3 regions of the Candidatus Symbiopectobacterium sp. genome follow, and region 2 is predicted to be linked to each of the others. Evidence: predicted binding sites of a transcription regulator. Region 2 holds the regulator's gene; each other region holds the start of a gene.
What was found. Region 2 encodes PurR, which represses purine synthesis genes. Its sites were predicted from a motif close to CANGCAAACGTTTGCNTG; they were not measured.
Positions count from the first base shown of each region.

Region 1: a site for PurR is predicted at 3,550-3,567, ahead of cvpA (colicin V production protein). Genes of this name have one in related genera too.
Region 3: a site for PurR is predicted at 2,307-2,324, ahead of glyA (serine hydroxymethyltransferase). Genes of this name have one in related genera too.

Region 1 is NZ_JAHWCO010000324.1:253-9,120, forward strand. It holds partial or broken gene QZ506_RS09430 (histidine ABC transporter substrate-binding protein HisJ) at 90-206, opposite strand; gene QZ506_RS09435 (hypothetical protein) at 237-509, opposite strand; gene QZ506_RS09440 (UbiX family flavin prenyltransferase) at 623-1,192, opposite strand; gene purF (amidophosphoribosyltransferase) at 1,392-2,909, opposite strand; gene cvpA (colicin V production protein) at 2,931-3,431, opposite strand; gene dedD (cell division protein DedD) at 3,792-4,550, opposite strand; gene folC (bifunctional tetrahydrofolate synthase/dihydrofolate synthase) at 4,540-5,808, opposite strand; gene accD (acetyl-CoA carboxylase, carboxyltransferase subunit beta) at 5,897-6,814, opposite strand; gene QZ506_RS09470 (DedA family protein) at 7,028-7,714, opposite strand; gene truA (tRNA pseudouridine(38-40) synthase TruA) at 7,793-8,614, opposite strand; partial or broken gene QZ506_RS09480 (aspartate-semialdehyde dehydrogenase) at 8,614-8,868, opposite strand, start outside.
Region 2 is NZ_JAHWCO010000053.1:7-5,413, reverse strand. It holds gene QZ506_RS01780 (MATE family efflux transporter) at 1-1,087, opposite strand, end outside; gene QZ506_RS01775 (riboflavin synthase subunit alpha) at 1,550-2,200, shown strand; gene cfa (cyclopropane fatty acyl phospholipid synthase) at 2,269-3,420, opposite strand; gene purR (HTH-type transcriptional repressor PurR) at 3,976-5,001, opposite strand.
Region 3 is NZ_JAHWCO010000490.1:367-5,807, forward strand. It holds gene QZ506_RS14350 (hypothetical protein) at 1-633, opposite strand, end outside; gene glyA (serine hydroxymethyltransferase) at 941-2,194, opposite strand; gene hmpA (NO-inducible flavohemoprotein) at 2,520-3,710, shown strand; partial or broken gene QZ506_RS14365 (GDSL-type esterase/lipase family protein) at 4,046-5,441, shown strand, end outside.

The DNA.
Region 1 (8,868 bases), on a different contig from region 2:
TGAGAAAGCTGTACACCTGAGGGGACAAGCATTTTCTACCAAAACTGGCTTGGTAAAACAGCATGAATCACTATTATTCAACAAAGCCACTCAAAGGGTGCATACGTCGGGTCGGTGCCGATTTTGAGATTCTTGGGAACATCGGCCAGCGCGCCTCCCGCAGCAATAACTAAGGCCAACGGCAGAATTCTGAATAATTTTTTCATTTCGCAACCCTTATCTTGATGGAATCATGATCAAAAAGAATGAATATCACTAAGCGTAAAGATGCGGTCAGACGCCTGCGCGCTCTTGCGCGAAAGGGATGCCAGCGCCGCCAGTCTCATCAGCAGAAACCACGCAAAATCCACGCCATAGTTGCAACATAATGCGGATAAATCCGAAATCTGCCGCAGGCGCGTAGTGATAGGGGCACCCTGATGAGGGTGATGATGAGTGTGTTGATCAGGAAAGAGACGGCGCGCTTCCCCGGCAACATTTTGGTGCAAATCAATCAACATTTGCACCATAACAACGCATCATCGCTTAAGTGTAGTGCAAACCTTGCGCAGACAGGCAAGAAAGCGAGGGAAAAGATGAGAGGAATTGCACCTGATTGGTGTGTTTTTACGGTTGGGCGGCGTTAACTGCCCTGCCAGCGTGTGAACAGCGCTTCAGGCAACGCAATATCAAACTGATCGAGTACACGGTTGACCGTATGATCCACCACTTCTTGCAAGGTTTGCGGACGGTGATAAAACGCGGGAACGGGCGGCATGATCACTGCTCCCATTTCTGCTGCTGCCGTCATCAGGCGCAGGTGCCCGAGGTGCAACGGGGTTTCACGCACGCACAACACTAACGGACGACGCTCTTTTAATATTACGTCTGCGGCACGAATCAATAGGTTATCACTGTAGCTGTGCACAATCCCTGAAAGGGTTTTGATGGAACAGGGGAGAATTACCATTCCCGCGGTACGAAATGAACCGGACGACAGCGAGGCCGCAATGTCACGACTGTCATGCACCACGTCCGCCAATGCCTGCACATCGCGTACGCTGAAATCACTCTCCAGCGTCAGCGTTTGTCGGGCAGCCGGGCTCATGATCAAATGGGTTTCCACGTCGTCCAACGGTTGTAACACCTGTAACAGGCGCACGCCATAAACCGTGCCGCTGGCACCGGAAAGTCCAATGATGAGTCGTTTCATGCCAAACCTCGAGATGCTGCTGTGCAAAAAGGATTACGGGCAGACTTTGCCTTATCCCCGCTCAATAAGCAACAAAGGGAGGCGCTTACGCACCTCCCTTTGTTGCTAACAAGTCAGTCATTTCCACGCAGGTAGGAATCTCTTACAGAAGGAACCTGTTTCTTCGCACAGAGATCCCCAGCTTTCTCCTTGAATGACATCAGCCTTCGTTATGCAGCTCCAGATCTTCGACTTCGTTCTGGCTGCGCAGCGCTTTGGCATCGTCATTACGCAATCCTTCCAGATAGTCGAGATAACCTTGATCGACATCTTTGGTCACGTAGACACCGTTAAATACCGAGCATTCAAATTGCACGATATCCGGGTTTTCTTCCCGCGCGGCAGCGATCAGATCGTCGAGATCCTGGAAAATCAGGGCGTCGGCACCAATAATCTGGCGAATCTCTTCCACTTCGCGACCGTGGGCAATCAGCTCATTGGCGCTCGGCATATCAATGCCATACACGTTGGGGAAACGAATTTCCGGCGCGGCTGAGGCCAGATAGACGCGGCGCGCACCCGCTTCACGCGCCATCTCGACAATTTGCTCCGAAGTGGTGCCGCGCACGATGGAGTCATCCACCAATAGCACGTTTTTGTCACGAAACTCGGCGCGGTTGGCGTTCAGTTTGCGGCGCACCGAGTTTTTACGCTGTTCCTGACCCGGCATGATAAAGGTACGGCCAACATAGCGGTTTTTCACAAAGCCCTGGCTGTACGGCTTATCGATAATGCGCGCAATCTCCAAAGCGATATCGCAGGAGGTTTCCGGGATAGGAATTACCACATCGATATCCAGATCTTCCCACACGCGGGCAATCTTCTCGCCCAGCTTTTGGCCCATGCGCACGCGGGCGCTGTAGACCGAAATTTTGTCGATAAAAGAGTCTGGGCGAGCAAAATAGACATACTCGAACAGGCATGGATTGCTTTTCGGGTTCTCGGCGCATTGGCGCGTAAACAATTGCCCTTTCTCAGTGATGTAAACCGCCTCTCCCGGCGCTACGTCACGCAAGAACTCAAAGCCAAGGGTATCAAGCGCCACGCTTTCCGAGGCCACCATATACTCGATGCGGCCATCTGCCAGTTCGCGCTTGCCAATCACCAACGGACGGATACCGTTTGGATCGCGGAAAGCGAACAAACCGTGCCCGATGATCATCCCAACGCACGCATAGGCACCGCGAATCATTTTATGAGTGGCGGCAACGGCAGCAAACACGTTGTCGGCATCCAGCGGGTAGTGTTGGAAACGATCCAACTCGCAGGCAAAGATATTGAGCAGGATCTCGGAATCAGAGGTGGTGTTAACGTGGCGACGCCCTTGCTCAAACAGCTGTTTGCGCAGTTCATGAGCGTTGGTCAGGTTACCGTTGTGCGCCAGCGTGATGCCAAACGGGGAATTGACATAAAACGGCTGGGCCTCCGATGCGCTGGAGCTGCCCGCGGTAGGATAACGCACATGCCCCACGCCCATATTGCCTTGCAGGCGCTGCATGTGGCGCGCCTCGAATACGTCCTTCACCAGGCCGTTCGCCTTACGCAGGCGGAAGCAGTTCATGGGGTCGATGGTGACGATGCCTGCGGCATCTTGTCCACGGTGCTGTAACACCGTTAACGCGTCATAAATCGACTGGTTTACCGGTGTAAAACCGGCGATACCTACAATACCGCACATGTTGTCTTTTCCTCATCAGCGCTACCGCAGCTCTATGTGCTGCGGCAAGAAACTTGACGTGCTTTGCAGGTAGTCGAAAAACCACCTGATGATATAGCTAAACTGCGGGATAAGCTGAGACCGTTTCCAGTCGTCGCTTTGTGAAAAACCGGTAAAGGTATCCAAAAAGAACAGCAATGCAGAGACAATCAACACACCGCGCAATGCACCAAAGCAAATGCCCAGTACTCTATCGGTGCCTGAAAGCCCGGTTCGTTCAACCAGTGAACCAATCACATAGTTGACGATAGCTCCCACAATCAATGTCGCAATAAACAGAATGGCGATAGTAACCCCGTTGCGCACCAGCTCGTCTTCAAAACGCGTGAAATAGACCGACAGGTATGGGCAATAATGGATGGCAACAAAGAATGCACTGCCCCAGGTGATCAGCGAAAGCGCCTCACGAACAAAGCCCCGGATCAAACTGACCAGCGCTGAGAAACCAATAATGCCAATGATGACGTAATCAACCCAAACCATGAATTCTCTCACTCACGAACGATGCCAACACAATCTCTCTCACACCAGCAGTCATTACCGCCAGTTCAAGAGAGCGTAGCGCCGATCATCATCCTGTTCGCGGCGCATTCTAACAGAAAAAGAAAACGTTTGCGTAGCCTATTTCCCAACGATTTCACCGATAGGTGAATTTGCTGGAGGTGTACTGACAAAGTCACTTTTTTTCCTCGTCATCCTCCGCGTAGGCGGAGGATCTCCCGCAGAAGCAGACGTGACTTCTGCAAAAGATTCCCGCCTGCACGGAAATGACGCGGTGGGCGAGGATGACCATTTTAGTCGACTTTCCCAACAACATCAGCGGAATTAGCCCTCTGGCAACCCTTAACGTGCGCTGTAGTTCCTGACCTGCCCAGTCAGCCCACTCAGATGTTGCAGTTCGCCGAGGGCAGACTGTAATTTCTGTTTTGAAGCATCCGGCCCGACGTAAATGCGGGTTATTTCCCCCGCGACGGGTGTCGACGGCACCGTATAGGCGCGGTATCCCGACAGGCGCAGCTTGGCAACAATTTCATTCACCTTATCCGCATTTTTCAGTGCGCCCAGTTGCACCACGTAAGCTTGTACCGCGGGCGCGGCTTCCTGCTTCACTTCCGGTTGCGCTGCCGGCGGCGGTGTAGGAATTGCCGGCTTGTTTTCCGGTTTCGGCTCAGCTTTCACTTCCGGTTTAATTTCTGGCTTCGCCTTGGGTTTGGTTTCCGGCTTCACGTCCACTTTAGGGGGTACCGGGCGCGCCGCCACAGCGGTCGAGGCAATTTCTATCGGTGCGTAAGGCGACGGTGGCGTACTGCTCGGCGGTACCTGCATAGTGCCATCATCCTCAGGTGCGGTCACACCGCCCAGAGCCGGTTGTCCTTGCATCGCCTGCTGTGCCCCTTCCGGCGGCTGACTGGGCAACAACTGATTCAGTGAAGGCAGCGATTCGGCTTCCGTACTGTCACCCTGCTTTGGCACCAGCGGGATCGCGGCAAACTCATCTTCGTAATGTTTCTTTTTGCCGTCCAGCAGCGCTGGCAGCACAATAACGCCCAACGCCACCAGAATAATGGTGCCGACCAGACGGTTTTGAAACTTACTTGCCATTCGACCCCCTCTCCTCCTGCGCTTCCATCACATGCGCTACCGTATGAAAAGATCCGCACACCACGACGGTATCCTGCGTATCTGCATCTTGCATCGCCTGATGCCAGGCGGTCGCGACACCGTTAAACGACCGGCATCGCTCCAGGTGGGCCGCTATCAACTCAACGCTGGCACCACGTGGCCCCTCCAACGGGGCGCAATACCATTCATCCACCACGGGCTTGAGGTGCGCCAGCGTACCGGGAATATCTTTATCGTCCAGCATACCAATCACCGCACGTACTTTGCCCGTTTTTGGCAACTGCGCCAATCGCCCGGCCAGATAGGCTGCTGCATGGGGATTATGTGCGACATCCAGAATCAGTTTCGGCTGTTCACTCACCGTTTGGAACCTGCCCGGTAACGCCGCGCGACGCAACCCCTGTTCGACAGCAGCCAGATAGACATCAATCGGCCCCTGGCGCAGCGCGGCCAGCGCCGTAGCAGCATTGGGCAACGGTACGTTCGGCAGGGGCAGCGTCATGCGCTCTCCGTAAGCCGATTGCCAATACCAGCCGTCGCCTTCCAGCGCAAAATGCCAATCACGATCACGCCTGAACAACAATGCCCCTTTCTCTTCGGCCACAGCAGCAATAGAGGCGGGCATATCCGGCTCACCCACCACGGCAGGAGTATTACCGCGGAAGATACCGGCCTTTTCGCGACCAATACTTTCGCGGTCATGCCCTAACCAGTCAGTATGATCGAGCGCAATACTGGTCACCACCGCCACGTCAGCATCCACAATATTGGTGGCATCCAGACGCCCACCTAACCCGACTTCCAGAATCACCACATCCAGATTTGCCTGCCTGAACAGATGCAGTGCCGCAAGGGTGCCAAACTCGAAATAGGTCAATGAGACATCGCCACGCCCTGCCTCGATCTCTGCAAACGCCTTAGTGTGCTCGCTTTCCGGCAATTCCTGGCCTTGGATGCGCACACGCTCGGTATAACGCAACAGATGGGGAGAACTGTAAACACCGACACGTAAACCCGCCGCCATCAAAATGGCTTCCAGCGTACAACAGGTAGTGCCTTTTCCGTTGGTACCCGCGACGGTAAACACCGTTGGGGCCGGACGCAGCAGGTGAAGACGGTCGGCAACCTGTTTAACACGCGTCAATACCATGTCAATGGCAGTGGTGTGCAGGTGCTCCAGATAATGAAGCCACGCGGCCAAAGGCGACGTGGCTTGGGGAATGAGAAGATTTTCCATGAGTCCCGTTCACTGGCTTACGGTTCATTGATACAGGGTGCACAGAACGGCCTAAGCACAATCCTGCTGCACCCTGTTCACGTGTCACTTATTGCGCATCATCCTGCGGTTCAGTGGTCACTTCCGGCGGACGAACCTCAGCGGTGTCCGCCGGCTCGGGGTGGTTGGTCAGCCGAGACAGTATGCTGGCTAACTTAAAGCGCATTTCCGGGCGGCGCACGATCATGTCAATCGCCCCTTTTTCCAGCAGGAATTCACTGCGTTGGAAACCTGGCGGCAATTTTTCACGTACCGTCTGTTCGATAACGCGCGGACCGGCAAAACCGATCAGCGCTTTCGGTTCAGCAATATTCAAATCGCCGAGCATCGCCAGACTGGCGGCAACACCGCCCATGGTCGGGTCGGTCAACACCGAAATATAGGGCAGACCGCGCTCGCGCATTTTTGCCAACGCTGCGCTGGTTTTCGCCATTTGCATCAGCGACATCAGCGCTTCTTGCATACGCGCACCGCCGCTGGCGGAGAAACACACCAGCGGACAGCCATCTTCCAACGCCTGCTCAACCGCACGCACAAAACGCGCGCCGACCACAGAGGCCATGGAACCGCCCATAAAGGCAAACTCAAAGGAAGCAGCAACCACCGGCATGCCATACAACGTGCCTTTCATCACCACCAACGCGTCTTTTTCGTCAGACTGCTTTTGTGCAGCAACCAGACGATCTTTGTATTTCTTCGAGTCTTTGAACTTCAGCGCATCCTTGGGCTCCAGCTCACTACCCAGTTCAACCACGCTGTCCTTATCCAGAAACGCATTCAAGTGCGTACGGGCAGAAAGTCGCATGTGGTGGTCGCACTTGGGACACACCTCAAGGTTACGCTCCAATTCAGCGCGATAAAGCATCTGACCACAACTGTCACATTTGGTCCATACCCCTTCAGGAATATTGGCCTTGCGGGTCGGTGTAATGTTGCTCTTGTTAAGAATTCGTTCAATCCAGCTCATTGATAACCTTTCTGCTTGAACCTGGCCGTGGCCAGTCCGCTCTTCCCCGTCACTACGCCCGTTTACCGCAGCCTGAACCGGTGTTTACACCCGAATTGCAAGGCACCGATAGCGCAGGTCGTCATCAGGGGCAGACCATAAATGCCGCTCATTAAACCATAACACTCCGGGACTGTGGATAGAAAACTGGTCAAACCGGAGCGATTACCGCGTTTATTCTTGTGAACCCGACGCGCTCTTCACCCGGGCCGCCGCTCGTCTATGCCGCCAGATTTCAATGATCCCTGGCAAAATAGAGATAAAAATAATCGCGACAATCAATAAGTTCAAGTTTTCTTGCACAATCGGCAGGTAGCCGAACAGGTAACCTGCGTAGGTAAACAGTAATACCCACAGTAATGCTCCTACCACATTATAGAGAGCAAAATGGCGGTAGCGCATATGCCCCATACCGGCGACAAACGGCGCGAATGTTCTCACAATCGGTACGAAGCGCGCCAGAATAATCGTTTTACCGCCGTGACGGGCATAAAATTGATGCGTTTTATCCAGATAACTGCGGCGAAAAATTTTCGAATCTGGGTTATTGAACAGCTTTTCCCCGAACAAACGCCCGATGGTGTAATTGACCGCATCCCCCAGTATGGCCGCCACAACCATCAGCGCCACCATGGTGTGCACATCCAGATCGTTAGTGTGCAACGCCGCCAGCGCGCCAGCGACAAACAACAGGGAATCCCCCGGCAGAAATGGCGTCACCACCAGACCTGTTTCGCAAAACAGGATTAAAAACAGAATGGCATAAATCCAGACACCGTATTGCGCAACCAGTTCCGCAAGGTGAACGTCAATATGCAGAATAAAATCGATGATAAAGCGTATAAACGCGACAAGTTCCATCATGTGCATGTTTCACGGCGCAATGCCGTGAGAATCCTCTCGTGTTTAGAGTGGTGCGATACAACCGCCTGCCACTGGTCAATCTTCCAGAAACAGCGGGCCCATTGGCGCAACGGGCAGTTCGAAACGTGCCGGATAATCTACTGCTACCAGATAAAGACCGTCGGCGCGCGCCGTGGCGGCAGTCAGCATGCGATCTTTAGCCGCCAGCAGTTCGGCTATCCAGGATTCAGGCTGATTACCACATCCCACTTCCATCAGGCTACCAACGATATTGCGCACCATATGATGAACAAACGCATTGGCTTTAATATCTACCACGATGTAAGCGCCATGACGCGTAACCTTTAAATGATTTACATTGCGCCACGGCGTGCGCGATTGGCATTGCACGGTGCGAAACGAGGTAAAATCATTCTCACCCAGTAGGCTTTGCCCTGCGCGTTCCATGCGCGCCGCATCCAACGGGAAGTGGAACTGCGTTACGCCACGCGCCAGTACCGCCGGGCGCAGGCGATGATTATAGATAAGGTACCGATAGCGACGTGCCGTGGCGCTGAAACGCGCATGAAAATCATCATCGACGGTTTTCACCCAGCGCACGGCGATATCTGCTGGCAAATGGGCATTAACGCCCATGGTCCAGGCGGCATCTTTGCGCTGAGCCTGGGTGGTGAAGTGCACTACTTGTCCGGTAGCGTGCACGCCGGCATCGGTTCTGCCGGCGCAAAACACGGTAATCGGCTCATCGGCCACTTTACTCAGCGCCTGTTCCAGATGCCCTTGCACGCTCTCTACTTCAGCCTGACGCTGCCAGCCATAATAGCGGCTGCCGTCATACTCAACGCCCAGCGCCACCTTGATACCAGCAGACTGCTGCGGCAAATTACTGTCTGACATTACTCCAGATACTCCTGCACCAGCCGTTCTGCCGTTTCCAACGCCATCAACGCGCCGCCGAAGCGTACGTTATCCGCAACCGACCAGAATTGCAGCAGTTCGGGAATACCGTAATCATTGTGCAGGCAACCAATCTTGAGTTGAACGTTGTCAGAAGCATCTTCCACTTGCGTCGGGTAGTCGTCTTCATCGCTGAGCTGAACATATTCAGCGCGTGCGAGCTCATCCCGTGCTTCCTCCGCAGACAGCGGTCG
Region 2 (5,407 bases):
GATAAATCGCGGCCAGAAGCATCAACTGCGCCGCCATAGCGACCACTTCAGTGTTTTTGTTATACAACAAGGCGATCTGCTCACGCAGCAACGCGGTGAAAATAGCGGTACAACAGGCCAGCATCACGCCGGTTGCGATGCCGGTGTAGGCCGCAACACGAGCATCTTCCATGGAGCCTTCCCCCAGCCGGTGACCAACGCGGATCGTCGAGGCAATGCCGATAGACAACGGCAACACGAACATCAGAGAACTGAAGTTCAGTGCTATCTGATGCCCGGCAACATCAATGACGCCGAGCGGCAGGATCAGCAGGGCGACGATGGCAAACAGAGATACTTCGAACAGCAGGGCGAGCGCAATGGGCAAACCAAGCGAAAACAGATGCCGCATGGCGGAGAAATCAATCTGCCAGCGCTGCCACTTGATATCGCGAAGCCAACGTGCGTGCATACTGTAAAACGCCATCATCAGCATCATGATCCAATAGGTAGAGGCTGTCGCGACGCCGCAACCCACACCGCCCAGTTCGGGCATGCCAAATTTGCCGTAGATAAAGATGTAGTTCAGCGGAATATTGATCAGCACGCCAATAAAGCCAATCACCATGCCCTGCTTGGTTTTGGATAACCCCTCACACTGGCAGCGCAGCACCTGATAGAACAGATAGCCCGGTACTCCCAGCAGCATCACGTGCAGATAGCCGATGGCAACATTCGCGAGCTCCGGTGAGTCGGTATGCATCATGGCAATAACATGCTTGCCGTTATACAGCACTATCATGGTGATAACCGCAACGATCGCGGCCAAAATAAACGCCTGCTGAACCTGATGGGCGATGCGCGGGCGTCGGCCAGAGCCGTTGAGTTGGGCTACCACGGGCGTGAGCGCCATTAATAAACCATGTCCAAACAGGATGACCGGTAACCACACGGAGGTACCGACTGCAACCGCTGCCATATCGGTGGCGCTATAAGCACCCGCAATAATGGTGTCAACGACACCCATGGAAGTTTGGGAAACCTGCGCAATAATAACAGGAACCGCGAGCGTTAACAGGCTCCGAGCCTCTAACAAATATTTCTGCACGCAAACACCTTCCTTGAATTGTTAAAACGAAAAACTGGAGTCGATACCCCCTCGCTTTCTGTTATACGGCAGCACTGCGAGGTGGCGCATTGCTTTTCCAGCAGGGGGTTGGGATGAATGAAAGTAAACAACCGCAAGCGAGATAACGAGCACAAATGGCTTTCGAAGCCATCCATCTGAGATGGAAAATCAATCGATGACAGAACGTTGTTCCAGTGTAGCTGCTTGGCATAAGTAAACCAACTTCTTCGTAAGATATTGTGTCAATGAAGAGGTTCTGTTGTCTTATCGGATTTGTCAGGTGACAAAGGCGGGAATGCGTTTGGTTTTCCAGTCGTTATGAGGCAAACTGCAAAATGATTTGTCAGCCTTTATTCCCTCGCAGCGTGCCACGTTAGCGTAGGGGGAGATACTGGCACAGTAGAATTCAGTTATTTCACTGATTTATTATGAGGCAAGCGTATGTTTACCGGTATTGTTCAAGGCACCGCGCCGGTGGTGTCCATCGATGAAAAAACGAACTTCCGTACGCATGTGGTAAAACTTCCTCCCGAATTACTGACCGGCCTAGTGACAGGTGCCTCGATCGCCAATAACGGCTGCTGCCTGACGGTGACGGCAATTGATGGCGATCGGGTCAGTTTTGATTTAATGAAAGAGACGCTGCGTCTGACCAACCTGGGCGATATCACGCCGGGCGATCTGGTTAATATTGAACGTGCCGCAAAATACGGCGATGAGATTGGCGGACATGTTATGTCCGGGCACATTATGTGCACAGCCGAAGTGGTTAAAATTCTTACCTCGGAAAACAACCACCAGATTTGGTTCCGACTCTCCGATGAATCGCAGATGAACTATGTGCTGCACAAAGGTTTTATCGGGATTGATGGCATCAGTCTCACTGTGGGTGAGGTGACTCGCAGCCGTTTCTGCGTGCATTTGATTCCCGAAACGCTGCAACGCACCACGCTCGGCCAGAAGCGATTGGGGAACCGGATCAATATCGAAATCGACCCGCAAACTCAGGCTGTTATCGACACGGTTGAACGTGTGCTGGCACAGCGTCAGGCACAAGAGGCCGCAACGGCAAATGCCGCGCAGAGCGCCTGAAGCATGAGCTGAAAAGGCGATAAAAAATGCCGTAACCCCTTTGATGTACGGCGTTAAGCTGACCGAAATCAGCGCGCTACACGCACGCCACCTTCAATCCCTTGGGGGCTAAACAAGACCTGCCACAGTTGAATGTTTCGCGCGCGAAACGCCCCGGCGCAGGCATTCAGGTAGTAACGGAACATACGGTTAAAACGCGGCGAATAACGGTCCGCTAACTGCGGCCAACTGGCTACAAAGCGATCGTGCCAGGCCATCAAGGTTTTATCGTAATCGGCCCCAAAATTGTGCCAATCTTCCATCACCAGATAAGGTTCACTGTGTGCGGCAATGTGGCGCACGGAGGGCAGGCAGCCGTTTGGGAAAATATATTTGTTAATCCAGGGATCAACCTGCGAATCGGTTTTATTTGCCCCAATGGTATGCAGCAGAAACAACCCTTCGGGTTTGAGATTTTTGCTGACGACGCGAAAGTACGTATCATAATTTTTCGGTCCAACGTGCTCAAACATGCCGACAGACACGATGCGATCGAAATGTCGGTTAAGGTCGCGATAATCCTGCAATTCAATGGTGACGTTGAGATCGCTACAGCGCGCCTGAGCCAGTTTTTGCTGCTCACGCGAAATGGTCACGCCGTAAACCGATACGCCATAATGGCGTGCCGCATAGGCGGCCAGCCCGCCCCAGCCGCAGCCAATATCCAACAGGGTCATGCCTGGCTGAAGCTGAAGTTTTTCGCAAATTATGCGCAGTTTGGCCTGTTGCGCCTGTTCTAGGGTAGTGGACTCTTTCCAGTAGCCGCAGGAGTATTGCATATGCGTGTCGAGCATCAGGCTAAACAGATCGTTGCCCAGATCGTAATGCTCCTTGCCGACGATCCAGGCTCGCTTGCGGGATTGCAGGTTAATCAAGCGCGCAGCGACAATGTGCAAAATGTCTTTAAGATGATGGGTGGCCCTTTTCTCAAGCCCCGCGCGTAAAATACGCCGAAAAAAACAGTCTAAACGATCGCACTCCCACCAACCGTCCATATAGCTTTCACCGAGTCCCAGGGAGCCTTCACGCAGAACGCGCTTGTAGAAATCAGGGTTACGTACCCGAATATCAAACGGGCGTGAGCCATTGATTTTGATATCGGCGATAGCCAATAACGCGTGTACGATCCGGAACCAGGACGTGTTATGTTCTGCCAGTTCCTCTACATATGACGAACTCATAACTTCCCCCAACCTTGCCAGACAGCGCCGCAAGGAACAGCATAGACAGTCTCTCATCAACCCGAACGCTGCGGGTTGCGCGTAGCGTGTTCGAATCACGGGCAGGTTACCCGTTGTTCAAATAGTAAGCGGTTGCATTCGTGCGCAGCCGTTTATGCTTGCCCGTTGCACAGCGGCAGCGGGCATAACATCCATCGTCTACTCTCTGGATACCAGAGGGACTGAAGTGTCAACACCGGCACGTGGTAACACGTAGGGGCACATATCCTGATACGCAGTCGTGCGTTCGTTATAATAAGGATAAGTGTAGGGATATTGTCCGAATGAAAAACAGTGTACGACTGCTTCAATCAGAGGACAAGTCAAAATTGATTGATGCAGTCATGAAGAATCTACAAATCAACGCGCTATACCCGTCATACTTCAAGTTGCAGGTGCGTTGTCTGCACTCGCTCACCCGAATCACTTACTTTAGTAAGCTCATCGTGATTCCCTCATTTGCGGCCTTCCCGTAACTCTAATTATTTAGGGCATATAAGAAAATCGTCTTAAACATCAAAGGCGGTAGTCGCGGAAAGGGCCGTCACCCACAGAACGACGCTCGATAAGCGTTGGGTGAACCTCAGTCATCTGCGCATCTTCGCGCTTACTGGTGATGCGATCGAGCAGCATGGTAAAAGCCGATTGGCCCAAATGCTCTTTTGGCTGGTGGATCGTGGTTAAGGCAGGCGTGAAATAACGTGCATGGCGAACATTATCGTAGCCAATCACGGAAATATCTTGCGGTACGAGTAGTCCGAGCTCATCTGCCGCGCAGATGGCGCCCATGGCCATGATGTCACCGCCGCAGAAAATAGCGGTCGGGCGCTGTTTCTGCGCCAAAATGTGGTGCATGGCTTTATAACCGGATTCCGGCTCGAAATCGCCCTGAACAATCCATTCATCGTGAACGGTGATATCCGCTTCCTGCAAGGCTTTGAGAAAACCCAGATAACGCCCGCTGCCCGTGTTGCGTTCCTGAATACCGGGAATAGCGCCGATGTCGCGGTGGCCACGTTCAATCAGGTAACGCCCAGCCAGATATCCTCCTTCAAAGGCGTTATCAATGATAGTGTCAGTGAAATCGCCGCGTGCCTGACCCCAATCCATCACTACCATGGGAATGCTGCGGTAATCGGCCAACATGCTCAGCAGTTCAGGCGGATATTCCGCACACATTACCAACAGACCATCAACCCGTTTTTGCGCCAGCATGGAAAGATAGGCCCGCTGTTTTTCCAGGTTATTATGCGAGTTACACAGAATCAGGGTATAGCCTTTTGCATAACAACTGTTTTCAACCGCTTCGATAATTTCCGCAAAGTAGGGTGCTTCGCTCGAGGTGGCGAGCAGACCGATGGATTTGGTGTGGTTTACCTTTAAGCTCCGAGCCACTGCGCTCGGGGAGTAGTGTAATTCCTTGATGGCTTCCCGCACGGCCGTTTTGGTCTCTTCGGCGACGAAACGTGTTTTATTGATGACGTGAGAGACGGTTGTTGTTGAAACGCCAGCACACTTTGCCACATCTTTGATCGTTGCCATCTAAACATGACTCCTGAACCTACTTGTTACGGCAGTATATAGTTTGTTAATCGTTTGCTTTTGCGTAATGTTCTCTTTCCGATGGTATAAACAGGATATCAGAAGGAGACTGCAGAAATAATTTGTACCTAAAGGGGACGCGTTGATCCCATCGAAGATGACGTGTTCGGACACCGACGCAACGCACGGTAAACTGCAAATTTTGGCTGATTTGCCGCGAAAGTGAAAGGGATAATTGATTTAATTAGTGCAGCCGGGATCGGAGATTTTCCCTATATACCCGTGATCATTGAAGATGCTTGATTTTACGCGGTAAGAAGATCATGCTCACCCACTATGAAGATATTTATTACCGACAAGCAAAAAGCCGAACTCGAACACCTTCATGACACCAGTCGTGATAAGC
Region 3 (5,441 bases), on a different contig from region 2:
ACCGGTAATCAATCCGGTGTTACTAATGGAATAGAGACTGGAACTGTTGAGCAGGATGGCAGCGTCGTTATCAGAGGAAATCACACCGGAGTTGACGAATTCATACAGCATGGAGTCATTTTCCAGCACGATGCCCTTGTCACCACTGATATCACCAGCGTTCTCGAAAGAGCATAGGTTGCTGGCGTTGATTAAAACGGCCGTATCTTCATCACCTTCGATATGCCCGGAGTTGTTGAATTCCCCCATAAAGCTGTTGTTCTCGAGGTAAACGCCCTTATGTCCCAAGATGGTTCCGGTGTTAAACAACGAATCAATATTACCCGCATCACTCCAAATACCACTGTTGTCACTGGCAGAAATTAAACCGGAGTTGGTTAATGGACTGATCGACCCGCTGTTGTAAAACCCATCACTACCTTTGATAACGCCAGCGTTGCTGAGCGTACCAATGGTTGAGGTATTGGTGACGCCGAAATCGGTTCCGGTGATCGTACCGGTATTGGTTATGCTCAGATAATCCTGCGCAGTTGTGATGCTCAGGCCGCTGATGTTGGTGGAAACATCGATCGATGCAGCGGATGATGGGTAAGTAGAAAGAACGCCTAGTAAAGTACTTACTGCCACCACCAACGGTTTGACTTTGAATGACGAAGACCTCATCCGGCACTTCTCCCAATATATAATAACTCATTGATATTTCATCATTCCGCTGATATTGATAGATTATTAATTAAAAGCAAACTTCATGGAAGCAGCATGTTTGCTATCAGAACTGTCTCAAAGGGTAGACGGGGCGCGGGAGAAAACTTTCATATTCTGATTCTTGCTATCAGAGCGTCAGGGCGGATATATCAGAGGGTTACGCGAAGATGGTGAGAAAAAGCGGTAAAAAAAACGCCAGCCCGAAGGCTGGCGTTAACTTATCGGCTACTGGCTATCAGGCATAAACCGGGAAACGCTCACAAATAGAGAGGACTTTTTGTTTCACGCGTTCAATGGTCGCTTCGTCATTGATGTTATCCAGAACGTCACAGATCCAGCCTGCCAGCTCACGCACTTCCGCTTCCTTGAAGCCACGACGGGTTGCCGCTGGCGTACCGATACGGATACCGGAGGTCACAAACGGGCTCTTCGGATCGTTCGGCACGCTGTTTTTGTTAACGGTAATATTAGCGCGACCCAGAGCGGCATCGGCTTCTTTACCGGTCAGGTTTTTGCTTACCAGATCGAGCAGGAACAGGTGGTTGCTGGTGCCACCAGAAACCACGTTGAAACCGCGCGTCAGGAACACCTCAACCATGGCCTTGGCATTCTTCGCCACTTGTTGCTGGTAAACTTTGAACTCAGGTTCCATCGCTTCTTTCAACGCGACCGCTTTACCGGCGATAACGTGCATCAATGGGCCGCCCTGGCCGCCAGGGAAGACGGCAGAGTTCAGTTTTTTGTACAGTTCTTCATCACCGCCCTTGGCCAGAATCAGGCCGCCGCGCGGACCCGCCAGCGTTTTATGGGTAGTGGTCGTGACGATATGCGCATGAGGAACCGGGTCAGGATAAACGTCAGCCGCGACCAGACCCGCAACGTGTGCCATATCCACAAACAGATAAGCACCAATGCTGTCAGCGATTTCACGCATTTTCGCCCAGTCAACCACGCCTGAGTAAGCAGAAAAACCACCTACGATCATTTTCGGTTTGTGGGTTTGTGCCAGTTCAGCCATTTCTTCGTAATCGATTTTACCGCTTTCATCGATACCGTAAGGAATCACTTTGTACAGTTTGCCAGACAGGTTAACCGGAGAGCCGTGGGTCAGGTGACCGCCGTGAGCCAGGTTCATCCCCAGAATGGTATCACTCGGTTGCAGCAGCGCGGTATACACGGCAAAGTTGGCCTGAGAACCGGAGTGCGGTTGCACGTTAGCGTAGTCAGCACCGAACAGCGCTTTAGCACGGTCAATCGCCAGTTGCTCTACGATGTCAACATATTCGCAGCCGCCGTAGTAACGTTTGCCGGGATATCCTTCCGCATATTTGTTGGTTAACTGAGACCCTTGAGCCTGCATAACACGTGGGCTGGTGTAGTTTTCTGACGCTATCAGTTCAATATGCTCTTCCTGACGCACCACTTCTTGCTGCATCGCGTGCCACAGTTCGGCATCGTAATCGGCAATGTTCATTTCACGCTTTAACATCCGCATCTCCTGACTCAGCTAACTATATGTACAGTAAAAATTCCCGCAACGGGTATTGGCCTATAGTGTAAACCGTTTATCCCCTTGCATGATAGGGCTTGACAGAGGTTTTTACGCAAACGATTAGCTTCAATCAGCACAAGGCTTAGCGGCCTAATGACTTCATGTGCTGGCAAGGGAGTCTTCTTCATCTGCATCCTGCATTTTCTTCATTTTGTGTTCCCGTTGACACAATAAACACCAACACAAAGCAGGGATTTACAACGGGTCAATGCTCGAATAAGATTTATTAAAAATACATCTTATAAAAACACATGGAGTCACCATGCTAGATGCAAAAACCATCGCTATCATAAAATCGACCCTGCCCTTGCTGGCAAAAACCGGCCCTGCACTGACCGCCCATTTTTATCAGCGCATGTTCAGCCACCATCCTGAACTGAAAGACATTTTCAACATGAGTAATCAGCGCAATGGCGATCAGCGAGAAGCCTTATTCAACGCTATCTGCGCCTATGCGGCCAACATCGACAACCTCTCTGCGCTGCTGCCTGCGGTGGAGCGTATCGCACAGAAACATGCCAGCTTCTCGATCCAGCCTGCGCAATATGGCATCGTTGGCGAGCATCTGCTGGCCACGCTGGACGAATTGTTTAGCCCCAGCGGGGAGATATTGGATGCTTGGTGCAAGGCGTATGGCGTATTGGCTGATGTTTTTATTCAGCGTGAACGCGTCATTTATCAGGATGCAGCCAGCCAGCACGGCGGCTGGGAAGGCACGCGCCCCTTTCGCATCGTGAAAAAGCAGGCGCAAAGTGCGCTGATCGCCAGTTTTACGTTGGAACCTGTCGATGGCAAACCAGTGGTGGTTTTTAAACCCGGTCAGTATTTGGCAGTCTACATTCGCCACGACAGCCTTACTCATCAGGAGATTCGCCAATATTCCCTGACGCACACCCCCAATGGCCGCACTTATCGCATTGCGGTAAAACGCGAGGCTCAAGGAACCGTTTCCGGCTATCTGCATGACATTGCACAGGAAGGCGATATCATTTCACTGGCTGCTCCCCACGGGGATTTCTTTTTAACGGCAACCCCCACTACACCGGTCACGCTTATCTCTGCGGGCGTAGGGCAAACACCGTTACTCAGCATGCTGCATCAGTTAAAAGATCAGGCACATGAAGCGGACGTCCTATGGTTGCATGCCGCTGACAGCGGCGATGTGCATGCCTTTGGTGATGAGCTGACGCAGATTAACCAGCAATGGCCCACATTGACACGTTACGTATGGTATCGTCAGCCCGGTAAAGATGATCGTCCCGGTGAGGATTTTCACTATCAAGGCGTAATGGCGCTGGACAAACTGGCATACCGTTTGATCAATACCAACATGCATTTTTATCTGTGCGGCCCGGTGGCCTTTATGCAATTCGTCGCTCATCAACTCCTCACATTGGGCATCGCCCCCTCACAGCTACACTACGAATGCTTTGGCCCACAAAAAGTGGTGTAATGCGCCGAATCGCAAGAACCCACCGCACGGGCAAACGCACGCGCGGTAATCTTATCCACGATCACAAATTTATGCTCCCACCCGATCCGGTAATGATAAAAAACGGTATCGATCACAAAAATCCGCCACACCATAATGAAAATAACATTTCATTTTTAAAAAAAACGAAGTTTTATCTTATTGATTTGCTCCGCGGCCTGTCTGCATCCCACTTTTTTGGCCGAACAAACAAGGAGTTTGTGTAAGAATCATTAGCACTGCGGCAAGCCTGTTGCACACCACCAAAACGACGTCGTCTTTTTTACTACTTTTTGCTACAAGGGATGTATCTGACCATGTCTACACGATTTTCTCACCGCATTACGCTCGCGCTGCTGATTAGCGCTTCCGTGGGCTATGCCCATGCACAAAAGAATGCAGCACCGTCTAGCGAAACGCTGCCCGCCACCATTATTGTGCGTGACCAACAAGGGCACCGTCGCCAAACGCAAACGGATGTGCAGTGCCACTACCAGTTGGAAGTGTCTGAATTAACGGCACCGCTGCGCCTGTCTGCGGTTGAGCCCGGCGGCAATAACTGTTTGCTGAACAATCAGGCGCGTGCCATCTGCCTGAGCGCGTTGTTGCCAACCGCTCAATCGGGTAAAGGAAACATCGCCAACATTAACCCATTTACCGATCACATCGCCTCCGACATAGCCGCTGCGGCAGGCTACATTGGCCCGCAGCAACTCTCCGATGATGCAGGCACACCAGCGCTATCAGCCGCAACCTGGAAACAGGCTAATGCGGTGTTTCATGCCGGTTTCGGTCCCGCGTTAAAACAGGCGGGTATAACTAACCCTGCACAGTTTGATCCCCTGCACTACCCGGCAACGCAGCAAAAAGCCGTTCGCCAACTGGTCGATGTAATCAATCACAACCGCAACTACCATAACGACAGCGGGCAAGCGGGCCACACCGTACTGACGGACAGCGTGTTCCGACCGATCGTTGGTCTTAGCGCCGATGGCAGCTACGAAGGGCTGGATTATGGCTACGCGCACCGTCAGTTGGATGATATCAAAAAGGCCAAGACGCGCATCTTTATCGTTGGCGACTCTACCGCCGCCAACTACGAGAAACTGCGTTTCCCACGTATGGGCTAGGCACAGGTGTTTGAACAGCAATTCCGCCATGACGGCAGCGTCAAAGTGATCAACGGTGCCCGTGCCGGACGCAGTTCGCGCGATTTCTTCTATGAAGGCTGGTTCCGACAGATGCAGCCGCTGATGCAGCCCGGCGACTACATTCTCACTCAGATGGGCCACAACGATCAGAACTGTAACGGTGCCAGAGCGGTACGCGGCGCGGCGGATGTCGGCAACCTGTGCACCTACCCCAATGATGCGGCAGGCAATCGCAAATTACCGCAGGGTAAACCAGACATGTCATTCCAGAACGCGCTGGAACGCTATATCACCTATGCCCGCTAGCATCAGATGACCCCAGTGCTGCTAACACCAACAACCCGCGTGAAAGGTGCACAAGGAAAAGACGGCACCCCTGCAGTTCACAGTCACTTCACCCGTCAAAATGCTGAAAACGGCTTTGCCTTTATCGGTGATTACAGCCAAACCATCAAAGATACCGCGAAAGCCAACAATGTCCCTTTGCTGGATGTCGAACCCGATACCATTGCACTGGCTAACTAGGATAACGGACATCACTGGAAACAGTACTGGCTGGTGA